4 regions of the Pararhizobium sp. DWP1-1-3 genome follow, and region 2 is predicted to be linked to each of the others. Evidence: riboswitches for the same ligand, from Rfam matches in the RefSeq annotation. Region 2 holds a riboswitch; each other region holds the start of a gene.
The links. Region 2 has a riboswitch for cobalamin ahead of cobU (bifunctional adenosylcobinamide kinase/adenosylcobinamide-phosphate guanylyltransferase). Riboswitches for the same ligand answer to the same signal wherever they lie in the genome.
Positions count from the first base shown of each region.

Region 1: it holds a riboswitch for cobalamin, as region 2 does, so the genes downstream of both, nrdH (glutaredoxin-like protein NrdH) here and cobU (bifunctional adenosylcobinamide kinase/adenosylcobinamide-phosphate guanylyltransferase) in region 2, are expected to answer to the same signal.
Region 3: it holds a riboswitch for cobalamin, as region 2 does, so the genes downstream of both, ACP7BS_RS01255 (CbtB domain-containing protein) here and cobU (bifunctional adenosylcobinamide kinase/adenosylcobinamide-phosphate guanylyltransferase) in region 2, are expected to answer to the same signal.
Region 4: it holds a riboswitch for cobalamin, as region 2 does, so the genes downstream of both, bluB (5,6-dimethylbenzimidazole synthase) here and cobU (bifunctional adenosylcobinamide kinase/adenosylcobinamide-phosphate guanylyltransferase) in region 2, are expected to answer to the same signal.

Region 1 covers NZ_JAFCTR010000008.1:6,014-13,462, forward strand. Annotated here, with positions in the region: gene ACP7BS_RS17030 (hypothetical protein) at 16-285, opposite strand; gene nrdF (class 1b ribonucleoside-diphosphate reductase subunit beta) at 501-1,475, opposite strand; gene nrdE (class 1b ribonucleoside-diphosphate reductase subunit alpha) at 1,660-3,813, opposite strand; gene nrdI (class Ib ribonucleoside-diphosphate reductase assembly flavoprotein NrdI) at 3,783-4,199, opposite strand; gene nrdH (glutaredoxin-like protein NrdH) at 4,228-4,449, opposite strand; cobalamin riboswitch at 4,706-4,927, opposite strand; gene ACP7BS_RS17055 (multidrug effflux MFS transporter) at 5,148-6,347, opposite strand; gene ACP7BS_RS17060 (TetR/AcrR family transcriptional regulator) at 6,579-7,235, shown strand; gene ACP7BS_RS17065 (ATP-binding cassette domain-containing protein) at 7,245-7,449, opposite strand, start outside.
Region 2 covers NZ_JAFCTR010000001.1:599,097-606,545, reverse strand. Annotated here, with positions in the region: gene cobN (cobaltochelatase subunit CobN) at 1-2,702, opposite strand, end outside; gene cobW (cobalamin biosynthesis protein CobW) at 2,925-3,989, opposite strand; gene cobU (bifunctional adenosylcobinamide kinase/adenosylcobinamide-phosphate guanylyltransferase) at 3,993-4,517, opposite strand; cobalamin riboswitch at 4,692-5,087, opposite strand; gene ACP7BS_RS02990 (chloride channel protein) at 5,329-7,119, shown strand; gene ACP7BS_RS02985 (cobyric acid synthase) at 7,134-7,449, opposite strand, start outside.
Region 3 covers NZ_JAFCTR010000001.1:258,803-266,251, reverse strand. Annotated here, with positions in the region: gene ACP7BS_RS01265 (LysR family transcriptional regulator) at 1-497, shown strand, start outside; gene ACP7BS_RS01260 (bifunctional diguanylate cyclase/phosphodiesterase) at 521-2,287, opposite strand; cobalamin riboswitch at 2,553-2,822, shown strand; gene ACP7BS_RS01255 (CbtB domain-containing protein) at 2,870-3,046, shown strand; gene ACP7BS_RS01250 (CbtA family protein) at 3,241-4,014, shown strand; gene ACP7BS_RS01245 ((2Fe-2S)-binding protein) at 4,060-4,917, opposite strand; gene ACP7BS_RS01240 (glucoamylase family protein) at 4,954-6,243, opposite strand; gene ACP7BS_RS01235 (DUF1194 domain-containing protein) at 6,400-7,197, shown strand; gene ACP7BS_RS01230 (aromatic ring-hydroxylating oxygenase subunit alpha) at 7,401-7,449, shown strand, end outside.
Region 4 covers NZ_JAFCTR010000001.1:730,216-737,664, reverse strand. Annotated here, with positions in the region: gene ACP7BS_RS03630 (helix-turn-helix transcriptional regulator) at 1-342, shown strand, start outside; gene ACP7BS_RS03625 (acyl-homoserine-lactone synthase) at 534-1,178, shown strand; gene ACP7BS_RS03620 (DUF2865 domain-containing protein) at 1,353-2,465, shown strand; gene bluB (5,6-dimethylbenzimidazole synthase) at 2,466-3,158, opposite strand; cobalamin riboswitch at 3,203-3,416, opposite strand; gene ACP7BS_RS03610 (SDR family oxidoreductase) at 3,457-4,278, opposite strand; gene ACP7BS_RS03605 (phytanoyl-CoA dioxygenase family protein) at 4,366-5,559, opposite strand; gene ACP7BS_RS03600 (LacI family DNA-binding transcriptional regulator) at 5,665-6,693, shown strand; gene ACP7BS_RS03595 (diguanylate cyclase domain-containing protein) at 6,694-7,449, opposite strand, start outside.

The DNA.
Region 1 (7,449 bases), on a different contig from region 2:
AATAGATATGGCGGCTTATCGGCGCGGCTTGGTCTGCTCGGTCAGACAGATCTCGATCACTTCGCCTTCTATTTCGCTGCACAGCGTCTCGTATTCGCGGATGATCGCACGATCGACGTTGAGATCCTTCCTCAAGGAATCGAGCGTAGAGCTGGCATCGTGAAAAGCGTCGCAAAGAGTGAGCAGGCCTGCATTCCGCACACTGAGAAGCTGAAGCTGGCCGCGCAGGGCGGGCAACTTCAGCATGAGCTTCCACAAACCCCTCTGCGCCGTGTCTGTCGGCATCGATCTGGTACCTGGTTTGGCCGGCGGATACATATCCTGTGCGTTTTACCTGCTGCGTTAAGGCATGCCTCAACGATCAGCCCGGATTATGTATCGCCTTTTTCAGATCGGTGGGGAGTACGTTACGGTTACAATTGCATCGGCGGGGCATCGAGTGCCGGAGATGGATCGGCTGCGCCGAGGGCGGCAGCCGAAAAGGTGAAGGGAAAATCCCTTTAAAAATCCCAGTCGTCGTCCTCGGTCGCGACGGCCTTGCCGATGACGTAGGATGAGCCGGAACCGGAGAAGAAGTCATGGTTCTCGTCGGCGTTCGGCGATAGCGCCGAGAGGATCGCGGGATTGACCTTGCAGGCCTCCGGCGGAAACAGTGCCTCATAGCCGAGGTTCATCAGCGCCTTGTTGGCGTTGTAGTGCAGGAATTTCTTCACGTCCTCGGTCAGCCCGACGCCGTCATAAAGCGTTTCGGTATATTTGGCCTCATTGTCATAAAGCTCGAACAGGAGTTCATAGGCAAAGTCCTTGATCTCCTGCTGTTTTTGCGCGCTCAGCCGCTCCAGTCCTTTCTGGAACTTGTAGCCGATGTAGTAGCCGTGCACCGCCTCGTCGCGGATGATCAGGCGGATCATGTCGGCGGTATTGGTCAATTTTGCCCGGCTCGACCAGAACATCGGCAGGTAGAAACCGGAATAAAACAGGAAGCTCTCGAGAAAGACACTGGCGACCTTGCGCTTCAGCGGATCGGGATTGCGATAGTGTTCGAGGATGAGAGCCGACTTGCGCTGCAGGTGCTCGTTTTCCTCCGACCAGCGATAGGCGTCGTCGACATCCGGCGTCGAGCAGAGCGTCGAGAAGATCGAGGAATAGGAGCGGGCATGCACCGCTTCCATGAAGGAGATGTTGGAATAGACGGCCTCCTCATGCTGGGTGATCGCATCTTCCATCAGCTTTGGCGCGCCGATGCTGGTCTGGATCGTATCCAGCAGGGTCAGTCCGGTGAAGACGCGGATCGTCAACTGCTGCTCTTCCGGCCGCAGCGTCGCCCAGGATGGAATGTCGTTGGAGAGCGGCACCTTTTCCGGCAGCCAGAAATTCCCGGTCAGCCGGTTCCAGACTTCCAGGTCCTTGTCGTCCTCGATGCGGTTCCAGTTGATGGCGCGCACGCGCGAAACTGGCTTGATGGCGATGTTCATGGGCATGTCTTTCCTCAATAAATCTTACAGGGCGCCTGGCCCCCTCACCCTGCCCTCTCCGCACGGGGAGAGGAGAACCCCTCGCGCTAGCCGCTCGTCTCTTCTCCCCATCGGGGAGAAGGCGCCGGCAGTCGGATGAGGGGGGCTCCGGGCTCGAGCGTGACTGAAACGGCAGGGCCTCAAATCACAAACTGCACGACACGCAGCCCTGCACCTCGGTGCCGGACAACGCCATCTGGCGAAGGCGGATGTAGTAGATCGTCTTGATGCCCTTTTTCCAGGCATAGATCTGCGCCTTGTTGATATCGCGCGTCGTTGCCGTATCGCGGAAGAACAGGGTCAGTGAAAGGCCCTGATCGACATGCTGCGTTGCCGCCGCATAGGTATCGATGATCTTATCAGGGCCGATCTCATAGGCGTCCTGGTAATAGTCGAGATTGTCGTTGGTCATGAACGGCGCCGGATAGTAGACGCGTCCGATCTTGCCCTCCTTGCGGATCTCGATCTTCGAGACGATCGGATGGATCGAGGAGGTCGAGTGGTTGATATAGGAGATCGATCCCGTCGGCGGCACGGCCTGGAGGTTCTGGTTATAGAGGCCGCTCGCCATGACATCCGACTTCAGGGCCAGCCAGTCTTCCTGCGTCGGGATGTGGATGCCGGCGGTCTCGAACAGTTCGGCGACACGCCCGGTCGCCGGCACCCATTCCTTCTCGGTGTATTTGTCGAAATAGTCGCCGGAAGCGTATTTCGAGTTCTCAAAACCCTTGAAGCTCGACCCGCGCTCGACGGCGATCCGGTTCGATGCCCGGATGGCATGGTAGGTCACCGTGTAGAAATAGATATTGGTGAAATCGACGCCTTCGTCCGAGCCGTAGTGGATGCGCTCGCGGGCGAGATAGCCGTGCAGGTTCATCTGGCCGAGGCCGATGGCGTGGCTGTCGTCATTGCCTTTCTCGATCGACGGCACCGAGGAGATATGGCTCATGTCGGAAACGGCGGTCAGCGCCCGGATCGACGTCTCGATGGTCTTGCCGAAATCGGAGCTGTCCATCGCGGCGGCAATGTTCAGCGAGCCGAGATTGCAGGAAATGTCCTTGCCCATATGCTCGTAGGATAGGTCGTCATTATATTCGCTGGCCTCGCTCACCTGCAGAATTTCCGAGCAGAGATTGCTCATGGTGATGCGGCCGGCGATCGGATTGGCCCGGTTCACCGTGTCTTCGAACATGATGTAGGGATAGCCGCTCTCGAACTGGATTTCAGCCAGAACCTGGAAGAATTCGCGCGCCTTGATCTTCTTCTTGGAAATGCGGGCATCGTCCGCCATCTCGCGGTACTTTTCCGTGACCGAGATTTCGGTGAACGGCACACCGTAGACGCGCTCCACGTCGTAGGGTGAAAACAGATACATGTCCTCGTTGTTCTTCGCCAGCTCGAAGGTGATATCGGGCACGACGACGCCGAGCGACAGCGTCTTGATGCGGATCTTCTCGTCGGCATTTTCGCGCTTGGTATCGAGAAAGCGCATGATATCGGGGTGATGGGCGTTGAGATAGACGGCCCCTGCCCCCTGGCGGGCGCCAAGCTGGTTGGCATAGGAAAAACTGTCTTCCAGCAGCTTCATCACCGGAATGATACCGGACGACTGGTTTTCGATCTGCTTGATCGGCGCACCGGCCTCGCGGATATTGGTCAGCGACAGGGCAACGCCGCCGCCGCGCTTGGACAGTTGCAGCGCTGAATTGATGCCGCGCGCGATCGATTCCATATTGTCTTCGACGCGCAGCAGAAAGCAGGAAACGAGCTCGCCGCGCTGCTTCTTGCCGGCATTGAGGAAGGTTGGCGTTGCAGGCTGGAAGCGGCCGGAAATGATCTCGTCGACCATGTCGCGGGCCGTCGCCTCGTTGCCCTGCGCCAGCGCCAGCGCCACCATGCAGATGCGGTCTTCGTAGCGCTCGAGATAGCGTTTTCCGTCGAAGGTCTTCAGCGTGTAGCTGGTGTAATACTTGAAGGCGCCGAGGAAGGTCGGGAAACGGAATTTCTTGGCATAGGCGTGATCGTAGAGGTCGCGCACGAAGTTGAACGAATACTGGTCGAGAACCTCGCGCTCGTAATAGCCCTCGGTCACCAGATAATCGAGCTTCTCCCGCAGATTATGGAAGAACACGGTGTTCTGGTTGACGTGCTGGAGGAAATACTGCTTCGCCGCCAGCCTGTCCTTGTCCAGCTGGATCCTGCCCTCGTCGTCATAGAGGTTCAGCATCGCGTTCAGCGCGTGATAGTCAATCGCCTGTTCAGTGACCTTCAAAGGGCGTTCGAGCGTTGAGACGTCCAAAATCGTTCCAATCCATTGATGACATTGGCGACGTCCTCGTCCGTGCCCAGAAGCTCGAACCTGTAGAGGTACGGCACCCGGCATTTATCCGAGATGACATTGCCCGCGAGACCGAACGTCTCGCCGAAATTGCTGTTGCCGGCGGCGATCACGCCCCGGATGAGGGATCGGTTGTCCGCGTTGTTGAGAAAGCGGATCACCTGCTTGGGAACAGCCCCCTTGCCGTCATCGCCGCAATAGGTCGGCAGGATGAGGACGAAGGGTTCGCGCACATCGGGCGTTTCCGCGCCACTGCTGACGGGAATACGGGCCGATTTCAAACCGAGCTTGGCGACGAAGCGATGGGTATTTTCCGACAGGCTGGAATAGTAGACGATCAGGCCCATCGCTTGTCCACCCGCACTCAGGCCGCGCTCAGGACAGCGCGTTGATCTTGTCCGGACGGAATCCAGCCCAATGGTCCTGGCCCGCAATCACCACCGGAACCTGCTGGTATCCGAGGCCGATCACCTTCGCGAAGGCGTCCTCGTCCTTGGAAATGTCGACGACCTGATAGTCGATGCCTTCGCGATCGAGCGCGCGATAGGTCGCGGTGCACTGGACGCAGAAAGGCTTGCTGTAGACGGTAATGTTCATGATGGTCCTCGTGGTCTGTGATATTGCTGGCACACGAAAGGCTCCGAGCCGCTGCACGCGGATCCGATCGTGGGGTCTTGTATTGCGATACTTGCGGGAGGTTAGGCCTGCGCCGCCGATCCCGCATATCTTGGTCTGCGAATTCGATTGACTGACATGCCTTCACCCCGAAGCCTTTTTGGCGGGCATCGGAAGAACGCAATCCAAAGCGGAATCATTCCGCTGCACATCACGCGACCTTCCGGGCACCCCGCCCGTGGACGTTTTGTTCAATGCAGGTCTCCTGGCTTGCGGGTCGTGGCGTCCATTCCGTCTTCCCGAAGCCTGATGCTTCAGTGACCTGAAATGAAACAGACGCTCGCCGCTTACAGTTGCGGGGGCAGCTCCGGTTTTGCCTGCCTTTATGGCCAAGCGCACCGCATTCCCTCTTAGCCTCCCTACCTTGCGATTTGGAGGAACCTTTAACACTAGATATAGTATACGACAGGAAAATAACGTCAATGTGTAGACATCGGAAACATGCCTTGCGGTGCATATTTTTTGCAGCTTTGTGGATAATGGGGAGTTAATGCCCGCCACGGCAATCGGCTGTGGATAGTGGGGCAGCCGCCCGGGACAGTGGCCCCGGTATCAGTAATGAGCCACGCGCGTGGGCCGCCGGGCGCCCGTCTGGACCGGCCGGGACGACGAACCACCTATCACTCGGCAGCGGCAGCTGCACGGCGGCGGCCGATGGTGGCCTGGGTGAGCAGCAGCGCGCCGACGGCGCAGAGCGCGATGCCCGTGGCCATCGGAACGGCCGTGCCGTCGAAGAACACCGAGGCGATCACCATGGCGACGGCGGCGGTGACGAAATGCAGCGTTCCCATCAGCGACGATGCCGTGCCGGCGATTTCGCCGTGGTCTTCCAGCGCCAATACCGCACTGGTCGGAATGACCAGACCGAGAAAGCCGTAACCGACGAACAGGAACGCGGCCATCACCGGCAGCTGGTTGAAGCCGAGGCTCATGACGATGGCCATCGCCGCCATGGTCAGCGCGAAGGCTGCAACGGCGATGCGCATGACCCGGACGAGCCCAAACCGTTCGCCGAACCAGCCGGTCGCCTGCGATACCGCGAAGAACGACACGGCATTGATCGAGAAGGCAAAGCTGTATTGCGTCGGCGACAGGCCGTAATAGTCGATCAGCACGAAGGGCGAGTTGGCGAGATAGACGAGGAAGCTGGAAATGCCGAGGCCGCCGATGAAGGTCAGCGTCAGAAAATTCTTGTCCCTGAGCAGCAGGCCGTAGGCAGCCATGGCGCTGCGCAGGCCACTCCCGGCACGGTGCTCCCTCAGGCGGGTTTCCTGCAATTGCGTCGCCAGCAGGATGAGGCCGATGAAGGCGGCGATCATCACCGCCCAGAACACGCCGCGCCAGCCGTAGAACTCGATGACGGCACTGCCGGTCAGCGGCGCCAGGATCGGCGAGATGCTGAACACCAGCATCAACAGCGACATCAGCCGGGCGGCCTGCACGCCGGTATGCATGTCGCGAACGATGGCGCGCGGGATGACCATGCCGGCAGCTCCGCCGATCCCCTGCAGGAAGCGGAAGGCGATCAGCGTTTCGATATCGCTTGCCAATGCGCAGCCGATGCTGGCGAGCGCAAAGATGCCGATACCGATATAGAGCGGCGCCTTGCGGCCCCACATATCGGACAGGGGACCGTAGACCAGCTGCGCCACCGCAAAGGAGACGAAGAAGGCGAGCAGGCTCAGCTGCACGATATGGTTCTCGGCGCCAAGGTCCTGCCCGATCGAGGGCAGCGCCGGCAGGTACATGTCTATGGCAAACGGGCCGATGGCCGACAACAGGCCGAGGATGAGGGCAGTCCGGAAGAAGGAGGACGTCATGGGGGGCATCTTTCAGAAAACGGCCGCACAAAACCGGGTCGGTCTGGCGCCGCGTTGCTCTCAGGAGTTCACCGTGATCGTTGCCAAGGGCGCGCGGTGCTTGGGAGGACGCCTGCTTGGCAAGCCGTGTCAATATTATTGGACAGAGCTGTAAAATTAGACACCATTGTCTAAAACGTCAAGAGGCATTATCTTCGGCCGATGAAAACCAATCATGACACAGTGCCGAAAATGTCCGTGCATAGCCAGCGCGGGCAATGTGCCAAGCGCAAGTCCATTCTGGAAGCCGCCGCCCAAGTCTTTTGCCGTCAAGGCTTTACCGGCGCCAGCATCGACGAGATCGCCGCCGAAGCCTGCGTCTCGCGTCAGACCGTCTACAACCACTATCGCGAAAAAGAGAACCTGTTCACCGCCGTGGTCGAGGACGTGATGGACCGGGCAAACGCCATGCTGTTCACCACTCTCTCAACCTTTCCCGAGAAGCCGGACAATCTCGAAGACGATCTCGTCGCCTTTGCCGTGCGCCTCAGCCACAATTGCATCTGCAACCAGGATGGAAAATTCCTGCGCAAGCTGGTCCAGTCCGAAGGCGAGCGTTATCCGCACCTGTTCGAAAGCTGGCGCCAGCATGGCCCTGGCAAGATCGGCACGGCACTGGCCGCACTTTTTGCCCGGCTCGCCCACAAGGGCCTTTTGCAGGCAGACGATTTCGACGTTGCGGCGCGTCAATTTCTGGCACTGGTCAATGCCGACCTGCAGATGAGCACGCTGTTTGGCGTCACGCCGACGGAAGCAGAACTGGACATTGCGGCCCGCAATGCCGTGCGGACATTCATGCGGGCCTATGGGCCAGCGCAGGCAAACACGCTGGCTGTCAAGACGGCGTAAGTCCCGGCGTCAGCTGACACCGGTGATCATCGAGACGATCTCGTTCTTGTTGGTCTCCGCAGTCCTGCGGATGCCGATCTGTTTGCCACGCCTCAGAACGCAGATCCGGTCCGACAGCTTGAACACCTGATCGAGGCTGTGGCTGATGATCAGCACGCCGATATTGCGCGACTTCAGCGATTGCACGATTTCCTCGACCTTCGCGGTTTCCGCG
Region 2 (7,449 bases):
ATGGCCGGCTTGGGGCCAAGCCAACCATCTGAGAGGACGCAGTCGAGCGGGTCAAAAGAAAAGAACCCCTCCCCAACCCCTCCCCACAAGGGGGAGGGACTAATCTGCGGCTCGCCCGTCTGCCCATCTCCAACCTTTGCAGCCGTAGCAACCCCAATGTCTTGAACAGTGGGTCTATGGGGGTCGGAAACGCGCGCTGGGTTAAGCCCCTCCCCCTTGTGGGGAGGGGTTGGGGAGGGGGTTCCCCGAAAAGCATCCGCCGCGATCGCCCGCTGCAGGCTCTGGTCCCCGCCCTCGCTCTGCCCGCGTGGCACGCGGGCCAGGGCAACCGTCAGATCCGTCAGCAAGCGGCCTTCCGGTGCCACGCCAAAGACATGCAGGCCATCGCGGATCTGCAGTTCCTTGAGGTCGCAGAGATAGGCATCGAGCTTTTCAAGCGCCTTGTCCTCGCCGTCCGTACCGGCAATGCCGGCATCATGATCGAGGCCGATATCGCGCACCAGTTCGAGGATCTGCTTGCTGAGCAGCCTGAGACGCCGCGGATCGCCGCCTGCCGCGTCATAATATTCGTCGACCAGCGCTTCCAGGTCTTTCAGCGGACCATAGGATTCGGCCCGCGTCAGCGGCGGCGTCAGATGATCGATGATGACGGCGCTGGTGCGGCGCTTGGCCTGTGTGCCTTCGCCCGGGTCATTGACGATGAACGGATAGAGATGCGGCATCGGGCCGAACACCGCTTCCGGATAACAGGTTTCCGACAGCGCCAGCGACTTGCCCGGCAGCCATTCGAGATTGCCGTGTTTGCCCATATGGACAATGGCATGGGCACCGTATTCACGGCGGAGATACGCGTAGAAGGCCAGATAACCATGCGGCGGCACGAGGTCCGGCGAATGGTAGGTTTCCTTCGGATCGATATTATAGCCACGTGCCGGCTGGATGCCGACCAGCGTTTTTCCAAAGCGCGTCAGCGGCAGGGCGAAGCAGCTGTCCCGGAAGAATGGATCGTTCTGCGGTTCGCCCCATCGGCCGGTCACCTCAGCCTGAATCTGAACAGGAAGAGATGCAAAGAAAGCGTCGTATTGATTCAGTGAAAGCGTTTCGCGAATCTCGCAATCCGCCCGCGCCGAATTGGTCGGACCGTCCATCAGATGCCGGATCAGCGCATCGCCATCGGCGGGGATGGAATCGATGCCGTAGCCGGCGGCCGCCATCGCCTTCATCACTTCGATCGTACCGGCCGGCGTATCGAGGCCGACGCCATTGCCGAGCCGCCCGTCGCGGTTGGGATAGTTCGCCATGATGATCGCCACACGGCGCTCAGCCGGCGCGGCCTGACGCAACCTCGCCCAGTTGGCTGCCAGCTTGGCGGCAAAGGCGACCCGGTCGGCCAGCGGTTCATGGCCGACAATATTGGCCTCGACATCGGTGTCATAGACTGCCGCCGCCTTGAACGAGACGGCCCGCGACAGGATACGGCCATCGACCTCAGGCAGCGCCACGTTCATCGCCAGGTCGCGCGCCATCAGGCCCTGCGGCGAGGCTTCCCATGCTGATCGTGACGAGCCGGAAAAAATCACCTGAAGGACCGGCGCATCGGAAAATTCAAGCACGGTCGGCTTGCGGTCGGCGCCGGGAGCGGAAACAGCAAACCCCGTCGCATTCATCACCACGGTAGGCGGCACCTCGCCGAAGATCGCCTGGAGCGTACCGATCGACACGGCATCCTTGAGGCTGGACACGAACACCGGCAGCACCGTCAACCCTTCGGCGGTCAGCGCCTCGATCAAGGCTTCGACAGGTTTTGTTTCGCCGCTTTGGACCAACGCCCGGTAGAAGCAGAGGGCAACGGTCGGGGGTTCGAGCCCCTCTCCCGCTACCACCGTCGAATGGGATGGGATGCTCTTGTTTCTCGGAGGCATACCCCCCTCTGCCCTGTCGGGCATCTCCCCCTCAAGGGGGGAGATCGCTGGAGCACGCTCCCGCATTCCCACATCAGGTTCCGCAATCTCAAATTCCGCTTGGGATTGGCGTGTAAGCCGCGCGTTGATCTCCCCCCTTGAGGGGGAGATGTCAGCAGAGCTGACAGAGGGGGGTATCTCGCCGAAAGCACTAAACCCAACAGCCTTTTTCCAAGCCTCGACCCCGATCACACCCTGCCCCGGCCACCAGATCCCCGCCTTCATCAGCGGTGCTGCCGATTCCGGTTTTTCCGCGCCGTCGATCAGCGCCTCGGCATAGCGCAGCAGCCGCGCCATATTGTCGGCGCCGCCTTCGGTGAAATAGGCCCACATGCGGTTGCGGTCTTCAGCGGAAACGGTCGAAAAAGGCTCCAGCCCCGGATCGGGCTTGTCGCAGCCCGGCAGCACGGCAATCTGGAATTTATGGGTGACGGCGGCTGCATGCAGCGCCTCCAGCACATAGTGGAAATAGCTGGCGCCGCCGAGCGGGCGAACGATGATCAGCCTGGCATGCCGGGCGGTGCGGTCGACATAGGTATCGACCGACATCGGGTGCTTGAGCGTCAGAAGGCTTGCCACCCGCAGGCTCGACTTTCCTCCACGCGTGCGATGCGCGCCAGCAATCGACGAAAGCTCGGTATCGGCTGCCGACAGGAACAGGATATCGGCCGGCGACTGGCCGAGATCGATCGCCTCCTCGCCGTCGGTAATCGTGCCTTTCTGGGCTAGGAGGAGATGCATGTTACCTCCTTGAGACTGGGCAAAGTCCCCTCCCCAACCCCTCCCCACAAGGGGGCGGGGCTTATCTGCCGAACCCTTATGCCAAACCCGGTAACCTCATCCAAGAAGCGTACTCCGAACGGCTCAAACAGCCACGAAAGGCGCGGCAAACGCAGTCCAAGCCCCTCCCCCTTGTGGGGAGGGGTTGGGGAGGGGTTATGGTCTCGCCCGGTCAAAGCGCCCTCAAACCGCCGCAGCGATCGCGGCACGCACGGCGGCTTCATCCATGTCGTGCAGGCCGATGACGACCAGGCGCGTGCGGCGCACTTCGCCGGCAGCCCAGGGGCGGTCGAAATACTGGTCGATGCGGGCGCCGACGCCCTGGATCAGCAGACGCATCGGCTTGCCGGGAATGTCCGCAAACCCCTTCAGGCGCAGCACGTCATGCTCGGCAATGATCGGCTTCAGCTTTTCGATGAAAGCGGCCGGATCCGCAATCGAACCCAGTTCGACGACGAAGCTGTCGAATTCGTCATGGCTGTGCTCTTCACCGGCCTCGTGCTCCATCTCGTGATGGGACCTGCGGTTGGCGATGTCGCTTTCGGTGCCGACGCCGAGGCCGAGCAGGACGGCGGCGGAAACCTCGCCGTTCTTCGCCTCGATCATCGTCGGCTTGCGGCTGGTGCGCGAAGAGACCTCGTTGCGGACAAAGGCAAGGCCGGTCGAATCGAGCAGGTCGGTTTTGTTGAGAATGATCAGGTCGGCAGCGGTCAGCTGGTCTTCGAACAGTTCCTCGATCGGGCTTTCGTGATCGAGATTGTCGTCGTTGACGCGCAGCGCATCGACCTTGTCATGATCGTCGGCAAAGCGTCCGGCAGCGACGGCGGCACTGTCTACGACGGTGATGACGCCATCGACGGTCACCTGCGTGCGGATATCCGGCCAGTTGAAGGCGGCGATCAGCGGCTGTGGCAGCGCCAGACCGGACGTTTCGATGATGATATGGTCGGGGCGGTTTTCGCGCTCGAGCAGCTTCGTCATCGTCGGGATGAAATCGTCGGCGACGGTGCAGCAGATGCAGCCATTGGTCAGCTCGATGATATCGTCCTCGCTGCAGGCTTCGGCGCCGCAGCCCTTCAAGACGTCGCCATCGACGCCGAGATCGCCGAATTCGTTGATGATCAGCGCGATGCGCCGGCCGCCGGCATTTTGCAGGATGTTACGGATCATCGTCGTCTTGCCGGCACCGAGAAAGCCGGTGATGACGGTCGCCGGGATCTTGCCGTGGGCGGCCTTTTCAATAGTCATGGATCAACCCTTCATTTTCAGCGGCAATCCAGCCGCGATAAAATAGACGTCTGCGGATATCTCCGCAATGATCTGGTGCAGCCGGCCGGCATGGTCGCGAAAATCGCGCGCCATCCGGTTCTCCGGCACGATGCCCAGCCCGACTTCGTTCGAAACGAAGACCAGCTTGGCCTTGGCCTGCGGCACATAGGCCGCAAGCCGTTCAAATTCCGCCGCGATATCCCGATGTTCCATCATCAGATTGGTGACCCAGAGCGTCAGGCAATCGATTAGAACGATGCGATCAGGCGCATCGATCGCCTTCAGGCAGCCGGCAAGGTCGAGTGGTTCCTCATGGGTCTGCCAATCGGCGCCGCGGCGATCGCGATGCTCACTAATTCTTGCCTGCATATCGCCGTCCCAGGCCCTTCCGGTCGCGACGTAATGGATGCGCAGACCCGACGCCGTCACGAGTTTTTCGGCGAAAGCGGATTTGCCGGAACGGGCGCCGCCCAGAACCAGCACGCTGCCTGACAGTATCGATGTCATGAAAAGATCCTGGCCTCAGCGCGCGCCGGAAAGGACAGGAACCCTTGGGTCACGCAAAGCGGCATTCGCGGCAACGCGAAACAGGCCGTTCCGGGAACGGGATAATAAAGCCATGACAACCTCCGTGCTGGCATCGGGAGTATCTCTCCCTGGATTGGGCGAGCCCTATCGAAGACGGGGCCCTTGAGGATGGCAGGTCTCCTGGCTCACGGCGCCACGCCCCAAAAGGGACGAACGGGCCCGCCTCGCCTTCCCGGAGTTTTTGCGCCAGATTGCGTCACCGCAATCGACTGATATCACGAAGAGGCGGACGATTCGTAGATTTAGAGGCGTCCGGCCCCGGCAGATCGTGATGCTACTCCAGTGGCTTTTCCGGTTGGGCCGATCCTTACCGCTGCCGCGAATGCGGACAGTCCGGAAACATCGGCTTTCCCGGATGGCGAACCCTGACCGTTCTACAGTCGCGGGGTCGGCTGCGATAAGGACGCCCGGTCTGGGTCCGGCCCGTCGCATTCCCATTTACTCCCAACATGCAACGGCATATCGGGAACCATCCAATGACCGATGATTAGGCGCTCGCCTGGATCAAGTCAATTGCGGCACTCTCTCGCCGCCATGGTTTGGCGCGGCCTCGGCAAGACTAAGCTTGATCTCCCAGACCATGCCTTCTAGAGCAATTCCAGCGGAAGTGCGCAGCGGTTTTGCGTCCGAAATTGCGTAGAAAAAAAGACAGGCGGTTTTCGCAATTCGAAGAAAAGCGGAAATGCCCACGACGGCGCAGAGACAGGATGGCCAGGCAATGAAGCTGAAGATGATTCCGAAACTTAACCTGCGGCGGCTCGGCTATCTCTCGCTGCTTTTCGATCTCGGGCGGATGCGGGCCTTTGCGCGGCGGAGCGAACTCGGCCTGGTCGTCGCGGGCATGATCGTCGGTGTAACGTCGGGTCTTGCCGTCACCGCGATGAGCATCATATCGAGCCGCCTGCACAGCCTGATCTTCGGCATTGCCGATGACGAAAGGCTGAGTTCCAGCAATCTGCAGGGCGAAATTTCCGTATTGATCGCGCCGGTGGCCGGTGGGATCATTCTCGGCCTGGTGATGATGCTTCTGGCATCCTGGCGCAAGAAGCCGATGGTCGATCCGATCGAGGCCAACGCCCTGCATGGCGGCCGTCTCTCGCTCACCGACAGCATCGTCGTCGCGATACAGAACCTGATCTCCAACGGCTTTGGTGCCTCCGTCGGGCTTGAGGCCGGTTACACGCAGCTGGCGTCCGGCATCGCCTCCAAGCTCGGCATCTCGCTGCAGCTTCGCCGCTCGGATCTGCGCACCCTGGTCGGTTGCGGCGCTGCCGGCGCCATTGCCGCCGCGTTCAATGCGCCGCTGACCGGTGCCTTCTATGCCTTCGAGCTGATCATCGGCACCTATACGATCGTGTCGCTGACGCCGGTGGTCGTTTCCGCCCTGATCGCCAATCTCGTGGCCCGATGGCTGTATGCGGGCGATTTCACCATCGATGTCGGCCAGTTCGGCGCCGTCGTTCCGGCCGACTATCTGCCGGCATTGCTGCTCGGCTGCTTCTGCGCTGCCATGGGCATCCTCTTGATGAAGGGCGTCTCGCTCATCGAGGGGCTTGCCCGACGCAGTTTTATCCCCGCTCCCGCGCGCCCGGCGCTCGGCGGCATCGTCGTCGGCCTTTTGGCACTGGTGTCGCCCCAGGTGCTCTCGGCCGGTCACGGTGCCCTGCATCTCAATCTCGCCAGTTCGCCGGCAATCCCGATGCTGATCGGCCTGTTCCTGATGAAATCCCTCGCCTCGGCGGTCTCCATCGGTTCCGGCTTTCGCGGCGGCCTGTTCTTTGCGTCGCTGTTCATGGGCGCGCTGCTCGGCAAGCTGTTTGCCTTTTCCGCGCCCTACGTCTTTGCCCAGGCAACGCTGACGCCGGTCATCTATGCGGTCGTCGGCATGAGTTCGCTTGCGGTTGCCATCATCGGCGGACCGTTGACGATGACGTTCCTGGCGCTGGAAATCACCGGCGACTTCCCCATCACCGTCCTTGTTCTGGCAGCCGTGATCACCTCCTCGCTCGTTGTGCGCACCACCTTCGGCTACTCGTTCGCCACCTGGCGCTTTCACCTGCGCGGTGAGAGCATCCGCAGTGCTCATGATGTTGGCTGGATCCGGAACCTCACCGTCGGCCGCCTGATGCGTACCGACGTTCGTACGATCGATGCGCAGGCAACGCTGGAGGATTTCCGGAGAGATTTTCCGCTTGGATCGACACAACGGGTCGTCGTCGTCGATGGCGCAAAATATGCCGGCATCATCCAGGTGCCGGAAGTCTATGCCAGCCCCATCGAGGCCAGCGAGGAAAAGCAAGACCTTTCCGGCTTCATCCGCCTTCCCAACGATTTCCTGCAGCCGAACATGAACGCCAAGCAGGCAGCCGCCTTGTTCGACACCACGGAGAGCGATGGGCTGGCCGTGGTCAACAATCTCATCGAACGGCGCGTCGTCGGCCTGTTGACGGAAAGCCATACGCTGCGCCGTTACAGCGAAGAGCTTGACCGCAGACGCCGCGAGGCATCCGGAGAAATCTGAAGGGTTCGCCCCGCTCAGGACATCAGGCTGTCGAGCCATCGCGGCTCAAGCACCGCTTCCAGCTCGGCTGCGACATCGTCGAGCGCACGGTCAACCGAGATGCGGTAGTTTTCGCCGCCGCCTTCGATGCCGAAACTTTTGAGCAGTGCCGAACGATAGGCGTCGCTGGCAAACAGGCCGTGCAGATAGGTACCGCTGACCATGCCGTTGGCCGACACCGCCCCGTCTGCCCGGCCGTCGATAATCACCGCCGGGCGGGCGCAATCGGGACCCGTTGTACGGCCGAGGTGGATTTCGTAACCCTCCAGCGCAACATCGTAGATCGCCGAG
Region 3 (7,449 bases), 340 kb from region 2:
CGACCTCAATCTATATGGAAACCGATTACTCCAATCAGATGAACCGTGATCTGGCGGCCGGCGATCTCGATCTCGCCATCCTCTATACGCCACACTATCTGCCGGATCTTCACTATGAGCGGATCGGTGACATGACCTATACGCTGGTCGGCACGACGGCGCGGACGGTCAGTGAGTTACTGCCCGAAAAATACATCCAGGCCGTCTATTCACCGGCATTCGACCGGGCACATCGTCTGGCCCTGCCGCAGCTGTCCTCGGCTCCCCTGGCCTCTGGACAGAATATCGCCATTACCGGTCTGCTTAAAACGCTGGGCGGCGCTGCCTATGTCACCCGTAGCACTGCCTTGCGGCTCGAACGCGAAGGCGCCGCCTTTCCGATCACAGACGCTCCCCATATTCAACAGGCCGTCTATGCCGCTACCAGCATCCGAACACGCCACGCGCACCAGCACCGCCGCATCATCGGCGCCATGCAGGACCTGTTGATACAATAGGAAGCAGGAAACGTTTTACGCCGTCAGGACTGCGCAACGAGGCTCTGTTCCTGGTCCTGCATCAACCGAGCCAGCATATCGTCCGCCGGAACGGGATAGGCGATCGCATAGCCTTGCAGGATATCGCATCCAAGGCGCGTCAAAAGTTTGGCGTGCTCCAGCGTCTCGACGCCCTCGGCGATGACTTCGATGTGCAGCGCTTTGGCGATGTCGATGATGGAACGCAATAAACGCGTCTGTTCGCGGGATGTCGTGGTCGGCATCACCAGTTGCCGGTCGATTTTCATTCTTCGCGGTTTCAGCTTCACCAGCCCGATGATCGACGCGTGGCCGGAGCCGAAATCATCGATCTCGATGTCGATGCCCATGGCCTTCAAACCGGCCACATTGGAAAACACCTCATCCTCGCTATCGTCCAGAAAAATGGTTTCCAGCAATTCGAATGACAGCATATCCGGCTGAATATCCAGATGTTTTAATTGATCCATCAAAAGCGGATCCGACAGACGGGCGGCCGAAACGTTCACCGCGATACGCGGAACCTGCACACCCTGCCGCATCCAGGCCTGCCGATCCTTGAGCGCCGCCCTCAGGATGGCAGCGTCGAGGTCATCTAGCCGGCCGAGACTGCTCGCAACCTTGATGAATTCGCCCGGCAAAATCATTCCGCGCTTTGAATGGCGCCAGCGTGCCAGGACCTCCATTCCGACAATGCGCCGGGTCCGCGCATTGACCTGAGCCTGATAGTAGGGAATGAACTCCCCTTTCTCCAGTCCATGCGCCAATTGCCGGCCGACGCGCTGCTCGTTGTTGAGCTGCGCCTTCAAGTGCGCCGAGTACACTTCTACCCTGCCCCGTCCGAGTTTTTTGGCCCGTTGCAGCGCGATGTCGGATTCCGCCAGCAGGCTGGCGATATTGCGGCCGCTCGCCGCCGCGACCCCCATCGAGGCGCCGGTCCGCAAGACCTCATCATTATGCCAGACAGACTGCTTCAATTGCTGCGCCAGCTGCTCAGCGCGGTGTTTGAGATCATCCAGCGAGGTAAAGTTTGCGATCAGAACCGCAAATTCGTCGCCGCTGACACGCGCGATGAACGAGTTCTTCGGCACGCCGGCTTCGATCTGCCGGGCGCAGGATTTCAAAACGTCGTCTCCGGCTGCGTGGCCAGCGGTGTCGTTGATCTGCTTGAACCGGTCGAGGCCGATATGCAGGATCGCCAGCTTTTCGGGGCCGGTCTCGCCGGCGAGTTCCGCCAATCGCCGGTCGAAGAACCGGCGATTGGGAAGTCCCGTTAGGTAATCGTGCTCGGCTGCATATTCGATCCGCTCCGTGGTTGCTTCCAGCGCGACAGCGCGCGCCTCGGCGATCGCCTTCTGCCGCCGCAGTTCGCGATTGAGCAGCACGTCAGCTGTGACATCCCATTCGGCTCCGATGAAGGTGATATGGCCGTCTTCCTCAAAACAATAGGCACGCGAACGCAGGTAGCGTGTTTCGCCATCTGCCAGAATGATCCGGTATTCCGAACAATAAACGTCCTTGGTCAAAATCGCCCGATCGAAGTCGGCTTGGGCTTGAGCAAAATCCTCAGGATGGATCGCGTTCATCCAGACTTCCGCCTTGACCCGCTTTTTGGTCTTGCCAGTCGCGTAGAGCCGGTGCATCTGCAGATCCCAGACGACTTCGTCTTTCTGGGTGTCGTGCTCCCACACACCGATCTGAGAAGCGTCAAGCGCAATTCCCAAGCGGCGAAGAATATTCTGGAATTCCTGTTCGGACCTCGCCGCGTTCATGGTTTTCTCTGTGGAGGATTCTTCGCGTATCAGCGCGGTTTACCCTATGCCAAGGTTCCTAAAGAACTATTGTTCCATCATTTGAGAAGAGTATTTTCCGTAAAAAAACAACCACGGAGTGTTACCGCGAGGCAACCAGTTGCAACCAGGGAGTATTCGGCAATCCATTACATATCAGATTTAGATATTGTACTAAAAAATCAAGACAGACAATGCGTCATTGTAGGTCGCAGCGCTGAATTGACATGACCGGGGCGACGGCATAATCATCGTTGGATCAATTGGTTCCCTGGCGGCGAGGTGCTTTCGGGGAGTAAATGGGAACGTGACGGATGGACCCATTCTGGGCATCTTTATCACGGCCGACCCCGCGACTGTAGAGCGGTCAGAGTTTGTCATGCCGGTATGTGCAGCCGGTAGAAACCACTGCGGCGACGGGCCCTTGGCCCCTGCCCCGGGAAGGTGAGACAAGCTCCTTGGCGCGAAAGCGCCTGACGCCGCGAGCCAGGAAACCTGCCGGTTGATGAGGGGCATGGTGCCCAATTGGTGGGATATTTCCCACGCGCCATCACGGAGGTTGTCATGGCTACGACTACAGTTTCAAGCGTTCCGCTTTCGCTCAACGACCGCATTACCACGGCTATTCTCGCCCTGTTGATCGGCGGCTTCCTGGTTTTCGGCGCCGGCCTTGCCAATTCGGCCGTGCTGCATGATACCGCCCACGACGTCCGCCATTCCTACGGCTTCCCGTGCCATTGATGTGAGCCGTGGAAGGCTTGAGGGCTTTCCACATTCTATCGGTGAAGCGGATGGCGGATTTCCTTTTGGAAATCGCGCGGCCGCGGGCTGCGCCCATGCTCTGGCATCGGGCGGTTTTTGCCTTGAGGAATTGAAACACGACAAGCGTTGAGCACTGACGAGAGATCGGCTCCGCTTGAATTTGGGGGTATCAAATGATTGTCAAAACACTGCTGGCCGCATTGGTGGCTGGATTGATCGCTGGCGTCTTCATGACGGCGGCGCAGGAATTGCGGGTGGTCCCGCTCATCCTTCATGCTGAGGAATATGAGGTCAAGGAACCCGCTGCCGAACCGCCGGCGGCGACAGAAGGCCAGCAGCAGCATTCGTCGCTCAACCACTCTTCGGTGATCGGCGAAATGCTGTCGGCACTGTCGCCGGTCACGCCGGCCTACGCCCATGAGGGCGAACATGAAGACGAGGGCGGCATCATGTTCGGCATGAGCCGGTTCTCCGGCACGCTTCTTGCCAATCTGGTGGCCGGCGCCGGCTTCGGCCTGTTGCTCGCGGGTGCCAGTCTCGCCTTCAACTATCCGATCACCCTGCGCAACGGCGCAGTGTGGGGCGCGTGCGGCTGGTTGACGGTTCATCTTCTGCCCGCCATCGGCCTGCCGCCGGAGTTGCCGGGCTTTCCGGCCGCCGATCTGCATGACCGGCAGATCTGGTGGATCGCAACCATCGTTCTCGCTGTCGCCGGGGTCTATCTCATCGTCCTGCGCGATGAAATCCTTGCAAAGATCATCGGGCTCGTCCTGATCGCCGCACCGCATGCCTATGGTGCGCCGCAGCCGTCTGATATTTCGAGCCCGGTTCCGGCCGTTCTCGGAGCGGAATTCGCGGTCGCCGCCTTGGCAACGACACTGGCATTCTGGATCGTGCTCGGCGTGATCTCCGGCTACCTGAACGACAAGCTTCTGAAATCGGCCTGAGCCTAAATCGTTGCCGCGCAGGCATTGCTTGCGCGGCAACGGCAATCAGAGGCCGCCGGTACGCTCGATATGGGCGTGCAGGCGGTCTCTTTGCGTCTTCGTATCGAGAAGAACGCAAACATCGCAGAAATCCCCGCCCTCTGTTCGATAGTAGAGACAGCAGCCGCTTCGCAGGCGGAACACGCGCTCGACCGCAACGCCATCGCAAACAGCCTCAATTCGCTGATAGCGCACGGCATTAGAGAAAAGCGGCGATCCCGTTCTATTGATGATGGCAAGTGCCTCAGCCATGGCGCGCTCCTCGTCGCCCAAGGCTGTACCAACCTCTAGGAAAGCGCCCGCAATGCCATCGGCCGCCAGCCGCCATTGCGCGACAGGAGAGAGGCCAGTGCGTGCGTGCAGCGCGTCGATCACCGGAAGGACGCTTGCGACAAATAGATCGTGAAACAGTAATGCCCGGTCGTCGCCACGCACAAAACGCTCCAAGCGAAAATGAAGACGGCTGATATCGGATGGACGCATTTCCATGGGGGAAATGCGATCGTGCGGAACGACGGGCTCGAAACGGAACGCCAGGCCATCCGGGCTGAGGTCCGGAACGAGCATCGTCCCCAGATAGACCGCTGCAGCCGCGATGCTGAGATGATGGCTGTAGAAGGAAATGAGATGGGCGGCCCTGACGCGGTCATCCATGCCGGTGGCAAAACGGTTCTGATAGTCCAGCAGGCCGGCGACCATATCGCCATCACGGCGCCATGCCTCGGTGACCGGCAGAAAATCGCCGCCTTTTACCCCCAGCGATACGGCAACCTGCGGAAAATGCTCCGCCTGCCAGGCGGTGGCGGCCTCTGCCTGCCCTCGATCGCCCTCGCAAAAACTGCTTGATTTTCGATTTTCGTCCAAAGGGGCCGCCCGTCATCGCATGGCAGCCCGTTTACCTTAAAGCCATCCGCCAGAAAAGCCTGCCCGTCTGAGGCCGCGCCGGATAACCGGTGTTTCGCGCAGCATGTTCCAGTAAAGGCCTGTGCGATAGTTCTCGATCATCATCACCAACAGCCCGTGGTCAAGACCGACGCAACGGTTGTTGATCCACCCTTCAGCCGTCTTGCCGGGAACGCTGGGATTGAAACTGCCGATAAAACGGCCCTCGTCAACGACGTCGGGATAGCTCGAAAGGATATGCCTTGTCGCCGACATCGCCGCCTGCGGTTCGAACGGCAGGCATGCCAGCGGTGCCCAGGGTGCAAGCGTGCCATCGTCCGGCCCGAGCGGCGCACCGCGCGCAGCGTAGCCTGCAAATTGCTGGCGCCGTCCATCCTGCAAACGGCGCGGACGCTGCGGGCCGTCACAGGATGTCAGCCCCCAAGTGTCGGCACCATAGCCGGTAAAATTGCCGGGATTGGCGATCGCATAATCGCGCTGAACGGCAATGGCACGACGCGTGTTTTCAAAATAATCCGTATCATGCGCCGCGACAGCCCCATCGCGGATGCCCCGGAAATCGATCCATGCATGTGAAAACAGATGAATGAACAGCGGCCCGGCGTAGAGGAACGGCTTGCCCTTGACCGTCATCCAATCGAATTTCCCGGCAAAGGCATCATAGCTTTCCTTGCCGATCGGATAGGATGGCGAGGCCAGAGCCAGCGTATAGAGAATGATCGCTTCGCTGTAGGATTCCCAGTGATAGGGCATAAAGCCCGTCCGGGGCTTCCATCCGAGCCACAAGGCGCCCTTGCCGTCGAGTGCCCACGCCCAGTTCGCCCGGGCATAGAGCATATCGACGTGAGACCGGATCTCCGTCTCGACCTCATTGTCCTGATTGAAATAGGCAGCCGCGGTGATCATGCCGGCGATCAGAAGCGCGCTGTCGATCAGCGAAAGCTCGCTGCGCCATGTCCGCAGACCGGTCTTCATGTCGAGAAAGTGGTAGTAGAGCCCCTTGTAGCCGGTCGCATCCTTGTTGCGGCTTTGCGGGCTTTGCGCAAAGAATCGCAAGGTGACCAGCGTCCTGGCAGCAGCATCCTGCCTGCTCATCCAGCCTCTCTCAACGCCGGTGGGATAGGCGGAAAGGCCAAAGCCGGTCGCAGCAATACTCGAGGGAGCATCCGGCAACGAGGTATCTGCAATCAAGCCGTTTTCGGGATTGACGAACTCCAGAAAATATCCGAACGCCGCTTTCTGCAACCGGTCGATAATAACCGTGTCGGTATCGTTTTTCAGAAGCATTGCAGGCTTACTCCAGTCGATCGAAAGTTCACTAAAAATGACAGCCGGTACAAATCACCGATTGTTGAAGTCGCCCGCATCCGGAACGGTCGCCTCACCTACTATTTGTGTTACATTTTAGTTTCATACGATCCTTAGCAGTGATTGGATGACCTTATGTTCACAACACTTGCACTGTTTCTCACGATTTCGGGTACCCCAAGTGCAACACCTGTCGCCGACGTCGCTCAGGTGGATGTCGCATTGGTGCTCGCCGTCGATATGTCGGGGTCGATGGATCTTGAAGAGGCGCAAGTGCAGCGCAGGGGCTATGTCGAGGCCCTGCGTCATCCGGATTTCATCAACGCGGTCACTGCCGGCCTCAACGGCCGCATCGCCGTCAGCTATTTCGAATGGGCAGGCAGCGTCAACGAAACCTCCGTCATCAACTGGCAATTGATCGACGACGCACAGGATGCCGCAGACCTGGCCGAACATCTTGCCTCCCGGCCGGTTTTCACCCGCCGCGGCACATCGATCTCCAACGCCATAACCTTCGCATCGAAACTGATATCAGCCAGCCCCTACGATGCGATGCGCCGGGTAGTCGATATCTCCGGCGATGGGCCGAACAATCTGGGCCCCCCGGTCGATCCGGCCCGCAACGCAGCCGTTGCCAGCGGCATCGTCATCAACGGACTTGCCATTCTCATCCGCCCGTCCGGCGGCACGGTTTCGCTGGACAGGTACTATGCCGATTGCGTCATCGGCGGCCCCGGATCCTTCGTTCTGCCGGTTCACCAGCCGGAAGATTTCGCCGTCGCCATCCGCCAGAAACTGGTCATGGAGGTCAGCCGCAAGGGTTCGGGCATGCGGATTATCCCCGTGCAAATGACGCCGCCCACCGATTGCATGATGGGTGAAAAGCTGCGTCCCGGCTTTCTCGACCGGATTTATCCGGAACTGGAAAAGTAGACTTTGTAGCGAGCACGCTCGTCTCGCGGCATGACAATATCAGGCTTTGGCATACGCCCTTCGCACAATAGCGCGAACCAGTAACCTCCCCAACGTCGCCATCAATTGGCAAACTTCAAGGATCGATGATGCCTCAACCTATTCCTTCGGATAGAAAAATGTGATTATATTGAATGAACGTTCAGCAAGATATGGGGAAATTCATGAACGAAATGACCCGGAACATCGGTATTCCCAATGACTGGGACCGGC
Region 4 (7,449 bases), 130 kb from region 2:
GCGATCCATGCCGATGTCCCAGCAGAAGAGTGGCCGGCCTACCGGCGCAACCATTTGCGCGACTTTCAACTGCTGGCCAATCTTTTCCACGCATCCGTTCTGGAAAACGACAGCCGGATTGAGCTTTCGGAGCATGGTGCCAAGATGTTGACCCATCGTGAAACAGAAGTGCTCGGCTGGACCGCTGCCGGCAAGAGTTATTGGGAAATCGGTACGATCCTCGGCATTTCCGAACGCACCGTCCGCTTCTTCATGACCAATGCCCGCCGAAAGCTGAACGTCGTTTCCAATACCCAGGCTGTTGCCCAGGCCGTCCGTCGCGATCTCATTCCGACGTTCTGATTTCCCCACGCGGCGCTGCGCGCGCCAGCCCGATATCACCTCCCCTGTTTCTCCTGACGGGATGTCCTTGCGGACCTCCCGTCAGGAGAAACTTGTCCGCGTGCATTGGAAACCTGTCACTACCGACAGTTATGCCGGCCGGCGATCCCTGACAGCATTTGCTCCTCGCATACGAACACAGGAGCAAAACAATGATCAGGATTTTCAATCGCAACACCGGCAAGCAGCATCCGCGCGATCTCGACGCCATGTTCCGGCTGCGCAAGCGTGTCTTTCACGATTTGTTGAAATGGGATGTCTCGCTTCGCGGCGACTGGGAGATCGATCACTATGATGATGCCAATCCGCTCTACGTGCTCTCCTATTCGGAGCAGACGGGCCGCCTGCGCGGTGCGCTGCGGCTGCTGCCGACGCTTGGACCCAACATGCTGGATGACACGTTCCCGATCCTGCTTGGTGACAATCCGCAGGTGCGCAGCGCGTCCGTCTGGGAATCCAGCCGTTTCTGCATCGATCCGACCATCTCGCAGGATCGCGGCTCCAATCAGGTGACGATTGCGGCGGCGGAACTGATGTGCGGCGTTGGCGAACTCGGGCTGTCGTCCGGTCTCAGCCACATCGTCACGGTCACCGATGTCTTCCTGGAGCGCATGTTCAGGCGGATGGGCTGCCCCGGCGAGCGTATCGGCGAACCGCAGCGGATCGGTTCCGTCTACGCCGTGGCCGTTGCCTGGGAGGTTACGCCCGACCTTCTGGAACGGATGAAAAGCGTCGCGGAAATCGGCGGATCGGTGCTGGAAAGGCCAATGTCCCTGGAAACCGCCCGGGCGGCATAATTGCCTTGCCCCGGGAGAGCCGCCGATTGTGGCTCTCCCGCCTCGCCTCGCATTAAACTCCCGCCTGCCGTTAACGCTGCCATGCAGCAACCGTTGCAGCACCGTCGAATGACGTTATGATAAGGGCAAAGTCAGAGTGCGCAGGATGTTCCTTCGTACCCGGCACGTGCCGGTATGCTCAGGCGAGAGGAACACGTGACCTTCCGTTCGAAATCCTTTGCGGCGCTGATCGCTCCGCTTCTTCTGGTCATGACGACCACGGCCGATGCCTCGGCTGTGTGCGAACGGCTGAATGCCCGCCTTGCCAGCCTGCCGAAGATCGTCGCCTCCAATGCCAATCTGCGCGACTACACCAGCGCGATCTCCCGCCAGAACCTGGATCTGCGGCAGGCGCGCAGCGATCTGAGACGGCTGGGATGCAGTTCCGGCAGCGTCATCATTGTCGGTGGCCCGAACGAAGACGCCTGCTACAGCCTCGACGCCGAAATCTCTCAGATGGAGATGGATCTCGAAACGCTGAAAGCCCGTCGGCAGAATCTTCTGGAAGGGGGCGCCAGCGACATCACCCGGCGGCGCATCCACGCAGCGCTTGCCGCCAATCGCTGCGCCGAGGAGGAGGATGAAGTCCTCAGTGCCGCCGTCGAAGAACCGGAAACCCACCGCAACATCCTGAACGATCTGCCGCCGATCAGTGAAGACGAGCCGGACATGCGCGGCAGCAACGCCGACTTCGCCACGCCGGATGACGGCTTTGGTCCAAGCGCGGACTATCCGGGCAGCCTGCGCACCATGTGCGTGCGTACCTGCGACGGCGCGTTCTTCCCGATCTCGTCGAACTCGTCCCCGGCCGATTTCCAGCGCGATGCCGAAACCTGCCAGCGGCGGTGTCCGGGAGCGGAGACGGCGCTCTACTATCATGCCTTGGCGACCGAAGAGACAAACCAGATGGTCTCCGCCGCCACCGGCGAACCCTATGCCGACCTGCCGTCGGCTTTCGCCTACAAGACCCGCGATTTCAGCCAGCCCGGTCAGTGCGGCTGCGCTCCCGCCGGACGCACGGCGATACCACAGAGCACGCCGGACGACGGCAAAGGCGTTATCGAGGTTCGCACCCGCAAGAAGGCCGACCCGGTCGAGGTGAAGACCCCCGTTGCCGACCGGCCTTACAATCCGCAGGACAACAAGGTTCGCGTTGTCGGCCCGAGCTTCCTGCCTTCGCAGGAAACCTCGATCGACCTCAGGCATCCAACCGGCCCCGGATATCAGGAACTACAGCAGACCAACTGATCAATCGACTGGTCGCGCACCCCAGCAATCGGAAAACACCAAATCCTTGAGCGGCAAGCGCTGGCGCCAGCCTTTGACGGCCAGTTCCGGCTCGGCATAGAGCGTGTCGACATAACCAAGGCAGAGCCAGGCGATGATGTCGACATGACCGGGGATGTCGAGCACGTCCTTGATGTCGCGTTCGTGAAAAATGCTGACCCAGCCGACGCCGACGCCTTCGGCCCGTGCAGCAAGCCAGAGATTCTGCACCGCGCAGACGGTGGAAAAGGCATCCATGCGCCGATTGTGCGTCCGGCCGAGAACGACCTTGCCTGCCCGGGTCGGATCACAGGTGACGCAGATGCTGACGGGCGCCTTGCGGATCCCTTCAAGCTTCAACGACCGGTATTTGTCCCGCACCTCGCCCTCGAACATCAGCGCCGCCTCTTCGTTGGCCCGCTGGAAGGCTTCGAAAACACGAGCGCGCCGGTCCTCGTCCCGGACGACGATGAAATTCCATGGCTGCATGAAGCCGACCGACGGCGCGCTGTGTGCGGCAGCGAGCAACCGCCCGATGAGCGCGTCCGGCAAGGGCGCCGGCAGGAACTGGTCGCGCACGTCGCGGCGGGTTTCGATGGCGCGGTAGACGGCGGCGCGCTCGTCCGATGAAAATGCGTCCGCCCTCACAAGGCGGTCTTGTGGTTCAGTTTGCATCGTTTGATCCCCAACAATGCGAAACCTCCCGCCGTCCGCGCGGGGCTGGTCCATCTCGTCAGGCCGGTCTTCTGACTGCGGATCATCCGGTTTTGCCGCCTTCCCGGATCGATTGAAGATCCAGTGGCAGAACTCTGAAATGATTCAGAGATTCGTAAAAGCAAAGCCGTCCCCGTTACAGCGCTGGGCACGTCCCGGATTTTCACCGGATTCCCGATTCTCCTGCTTGCGCAGGCACCTGAACGAAACGATATGGCCATAGCGGGCCGCCGTTTGCAAGGCGGCACGCCGGTTCTTGTCAGATCGCCGCGACCGGATGCGGCGATCCGTCATAAGCACCCCAGATCGACTGGTCGAAGCAAATCATCGAACCGGTCATCAGGCCGGATTCCGCCGACGACAGATAGGCGCAGGCGCGCGCCACTTCCGCAGGATCGACCAAGCGGCCGAAGGGTTGGCTGACCGCAGCCTTTTCCAGCCAGTCGGCAGGTGATCCGTGGAATTCGCGCTGAATGCGGTCCTCACCTTCGGATGCCATCCAGCCGATGTTCAGGCCATTGACGCGGATCCGGTTGCGCAGCACCGCGTAGGCCGTGTTCTTGGTCAGCGTTTCCAGCGCGCCCTTGGACGCGCAATAGGCAGAGATGAAAGGCTGCCCGGCCATGGCCGACATCGACCCGATATTGACGATGGTCCCCTCGATTTTTTCCCGGCGCATGACGTTGATCGTTTCCTGCATCAGAAAGAACGGCGCGCGCACATTGATGGCAAACATCCGGTCGAACAGTTCCGGGCTGGTATCGAGGATCGTGCCACGATCGGTAATCGCGGCCGCGTTGACCAGCGCATCGACCCGGCCAAATTCCCTGTCGCAGGCGGCAACCACCTTGCGCGCATCCTCGACCTTTTCCAGATCGGCCTGCACATAGACGACCCGGGTTCCGGTCGCCTTGCCGATCTCGGCCGCCTTGGCCTCGCCTTTGGTGGCATTGCGGCCGCAGATGACGATGCCGGCCGCGCCGCGCTCGGCAAACAGCGTCGCGATCGCCGCTCCCAGGCCTTGCGTTCCACCGGTAACGATTGCGATCTTGCCGTCCAGACGGCCATAGTCAGTGCTCATTGTCTTTCCTCCATTTCGATATCGCCGATGCCAAAAAACTCCCGCCCGGCATTCGGGCAGGAGTTCAAATTGCAAGACATCGGTCCGTTAGCTGAGCTTCTTCTCCGATTGCGCGGCAAGCGCCGCTACGAATGCACTTTCCTCCCAGCCGCCGGACAGAGCTTCGTGCATCAACTGCGCCTGCGTCTTGGGGGCAAGCCCGCCCAACGGTGGATCCCGGTCGAGATTGGTCGGGAACGAATAGCCCTCGGCACAGGATGCGATGGCGCAAGCGGCTTCGCTGCCAGACAAGCGCCCATCCGCCAGCATCGCCTTCAAGGCGGGATAGAGCACGGCGCTCATGCGCTGCCGGTTGACAGTCTCCATCGCCCGCCCGAAAGCGGAGGAAACCTGCAACAGGTTTGCCACCCGCTTGATCCCTTCGGAACGATTGGTTCCCGCCGCATGGAACAGCGCCGGATTGAAGAACACCAGATCGCCCTTCGACAGCCGCAACTGCACATGGTGGCGATCGAAATAATCGCGAAACTCCTGGCGTTTCAGCGCCAGATAGCCGGGAACATAGGTCTGGCTGTAGGGCAGGAACAAAGTCGGCCCGCTTTCCAGCGGCATGTCGCAATGCGCCACCGCCCCCTGCAGCGTCAGGACCGGCGACAGCCGATGAACATGTGCCGGAAACTGCTCGATGACGGACGAGGTCAAGAAGCCGAGATGATAGTCCCGGTGTGCCGATTGCGCCGCCCCGCCCGGATTGACCCGGTTGACCTGCGCCGTCATCTGGTAGCTCGGCCCGAGCCAGGCTTCGCTGACCAAAGCGATCAGGGCGTTGCCATAGTAGGCGGCAAAATTTTCAGGGTCGCGCAGGCAGTGCTTTTCCAGCGAATTCCAGATTCGGTCATTGGCGCCCGGCTTGGCAAAATGATCGCCACCGCCCGTGCTGGTCTGGTGCTGCTCGTTGATGATATCGTCGAAAATGCCGCTCGCGATATCGATGACGGCCGTATCCTCGAAAGCCCGCTTCAGCACGACGACGCCGGGCCCTGTCGCAAAGGCCTCGCAGATCTCGGCCAGTACCGCCCGGCGCCCCTCGTGTGAAGCTGCCGCCTTCAGCACGCTGGCGCTGTCATAGATCAAAACGTTTTTCTCGATCGCTGCGGCATGCGGATAGTCGGCAAGCGATGTCGTGCGCTCCACCTCGGCGCGGAAATCCTCAAGATCGCAGGCGGCTTCCGTCAGCCATATCCGATCCGCACGCTGCTCCACACTATTGTCGGTTTTCATCCCCATTTCCTCCCGCCGGATGTCTGTCGTTGACCGCACTATACGCCGAGGGGGAAGCTGATATAGAGCAGAAACACCTCAAAAAACCATCAGAACGGAACGGCGATGGCGCACGAATTTCGGGTCAAGGACATCGCCTTTCAGGCCGGCCTCAGTGTCGCCACGGTCGATCGTGTCCTCAACGCTCGCCCCGGTGTGCGCAAACAGACCGAACTGCGCGTGCGCGCCGCAATTCGCGAGTTGGAAAAACAGCAGCCCGGCGTCGAGATCCAGGGCCGCAAATTCGGCATCGACGTCATCATGGAGGCGCCCGACCGCTTTACCGACGCCGTCCGGGATGCGTTCGAAAGCGAAAGCCTGACATTTCTGCCGACGATCTTCCGGTCCCGCTTTCATTTCGCCGAAACCATGCGCCCGCAGGAGATCGTCCAGTTGCTCGACCGGGTGCGCCTGCGCGGCACTGACGGGGTTGTCCTGAAGGCGCCGGATGTGCCCGAGATCAGCGCCGCCGTGGCGCGGCTCGAACAATCCGGCATTCCCGTCGTCACGTTGGTCACCGACCTGCCCAATGCGCCACGCACCGCCTATGCCGGAGCAGACAACAGGGCAGCCGGCGAAACAGCTGCCTACCTGATCGGCGAACGCTTTTCCGGGCAGCCGGCGATCGTCCTTGCCACCCTGTCGAGCAGCCGGTTTCGCGGCGAAGAAGAACGGGAAATCGGCTTTCGCCGCACCTTGCGCGACCGCTATCCGTCGATCGGCATCGTTGAAATCAGCGAGGGGTTTGGCCGCGACGACGCAACCGGCGCACTGACGGCCGAAGCGCTGTCAAACCATCCGGGCATCAACGCCGTCTATTCGATCGGCGGCGGCAACCGCGCGGTGCTGGCCGCCTTTGCTGCCGCAAACCGGGCCTGCTCCATATTCGTGGCACATGACCTCGATGCCGGAAACCTCGAATTCCTGCGCACTGGGCAGATCCATTTCATCCTGCACCACGACCTGAAGGCCGACATACGCACCGCGTTCCGGGCAATCTTGGGAAAAAAGAGCGCACTGGCCGGACAAGGTATTGCCCGGCTGTCGGCGGTGGAAGTCATCACGCCCTACAATATTCCGGCATCCGGACGCTGATCAGGCAGCCTGTCCGGTACGCGGGATGCGATCCGCGACAACCAGATCATCGGCCGTCTGGACTCGATTGCGGCCGCGGTTCTTGGCCAGGTACAGCGCCTGGTCAGCCAGGGGGACGATTTCGCGGGCAATGTTGCCGTGTTCGGGCGCAAAGGCCACGCCGACGCTGCTGCCGACGCGCAGCAAGTGTCCCTCGAACGGCACCGGAACCTGCGCATCGGCGATCAGCGCGTTGGCAAGCGTCATCACGTCAGCGTGCGAAACCGTATGATTGACAATGATTGTGAACTCATCGCCGCCAAGCCGCGCTACGAAACCTTGGCCCGCGACGCGATCGGCAAACCTGGCGGCCAGTGTCTTCAGCACGGCATCGCCGGCCGGATGGCCGTAGGTGTCGTTGACGACCTTGAACGTGTCGAGATCGAGGCAAAGCAGCGAGAACGGACGTTCCTTGACCTTGGCAAGCGAGGCATGCAGCACATCGTCGAAACCGCTGCGGTTCAAAACGCCCGTTAGGCGATCATGCTTGGCGAGGTGACGGTTTTCCGCTTCGCTGTCCTGCAGAGCGGAAAAGACCGCGCCGAACCGGGCTGCGATGAAAGCCATGGTCAGGGCTGCCAGCATCGCGATGACGATCACGCTCGGCAGCGTCTCTGAGCGGACAAAGCTGCCGGGTGCGCGCGGCGTCCAGGCTGCAACCATGCAAGCCGGCTGGGAGCAATCGCTGACCGCAGCCTGGATAAAGCCCTTCGCCAC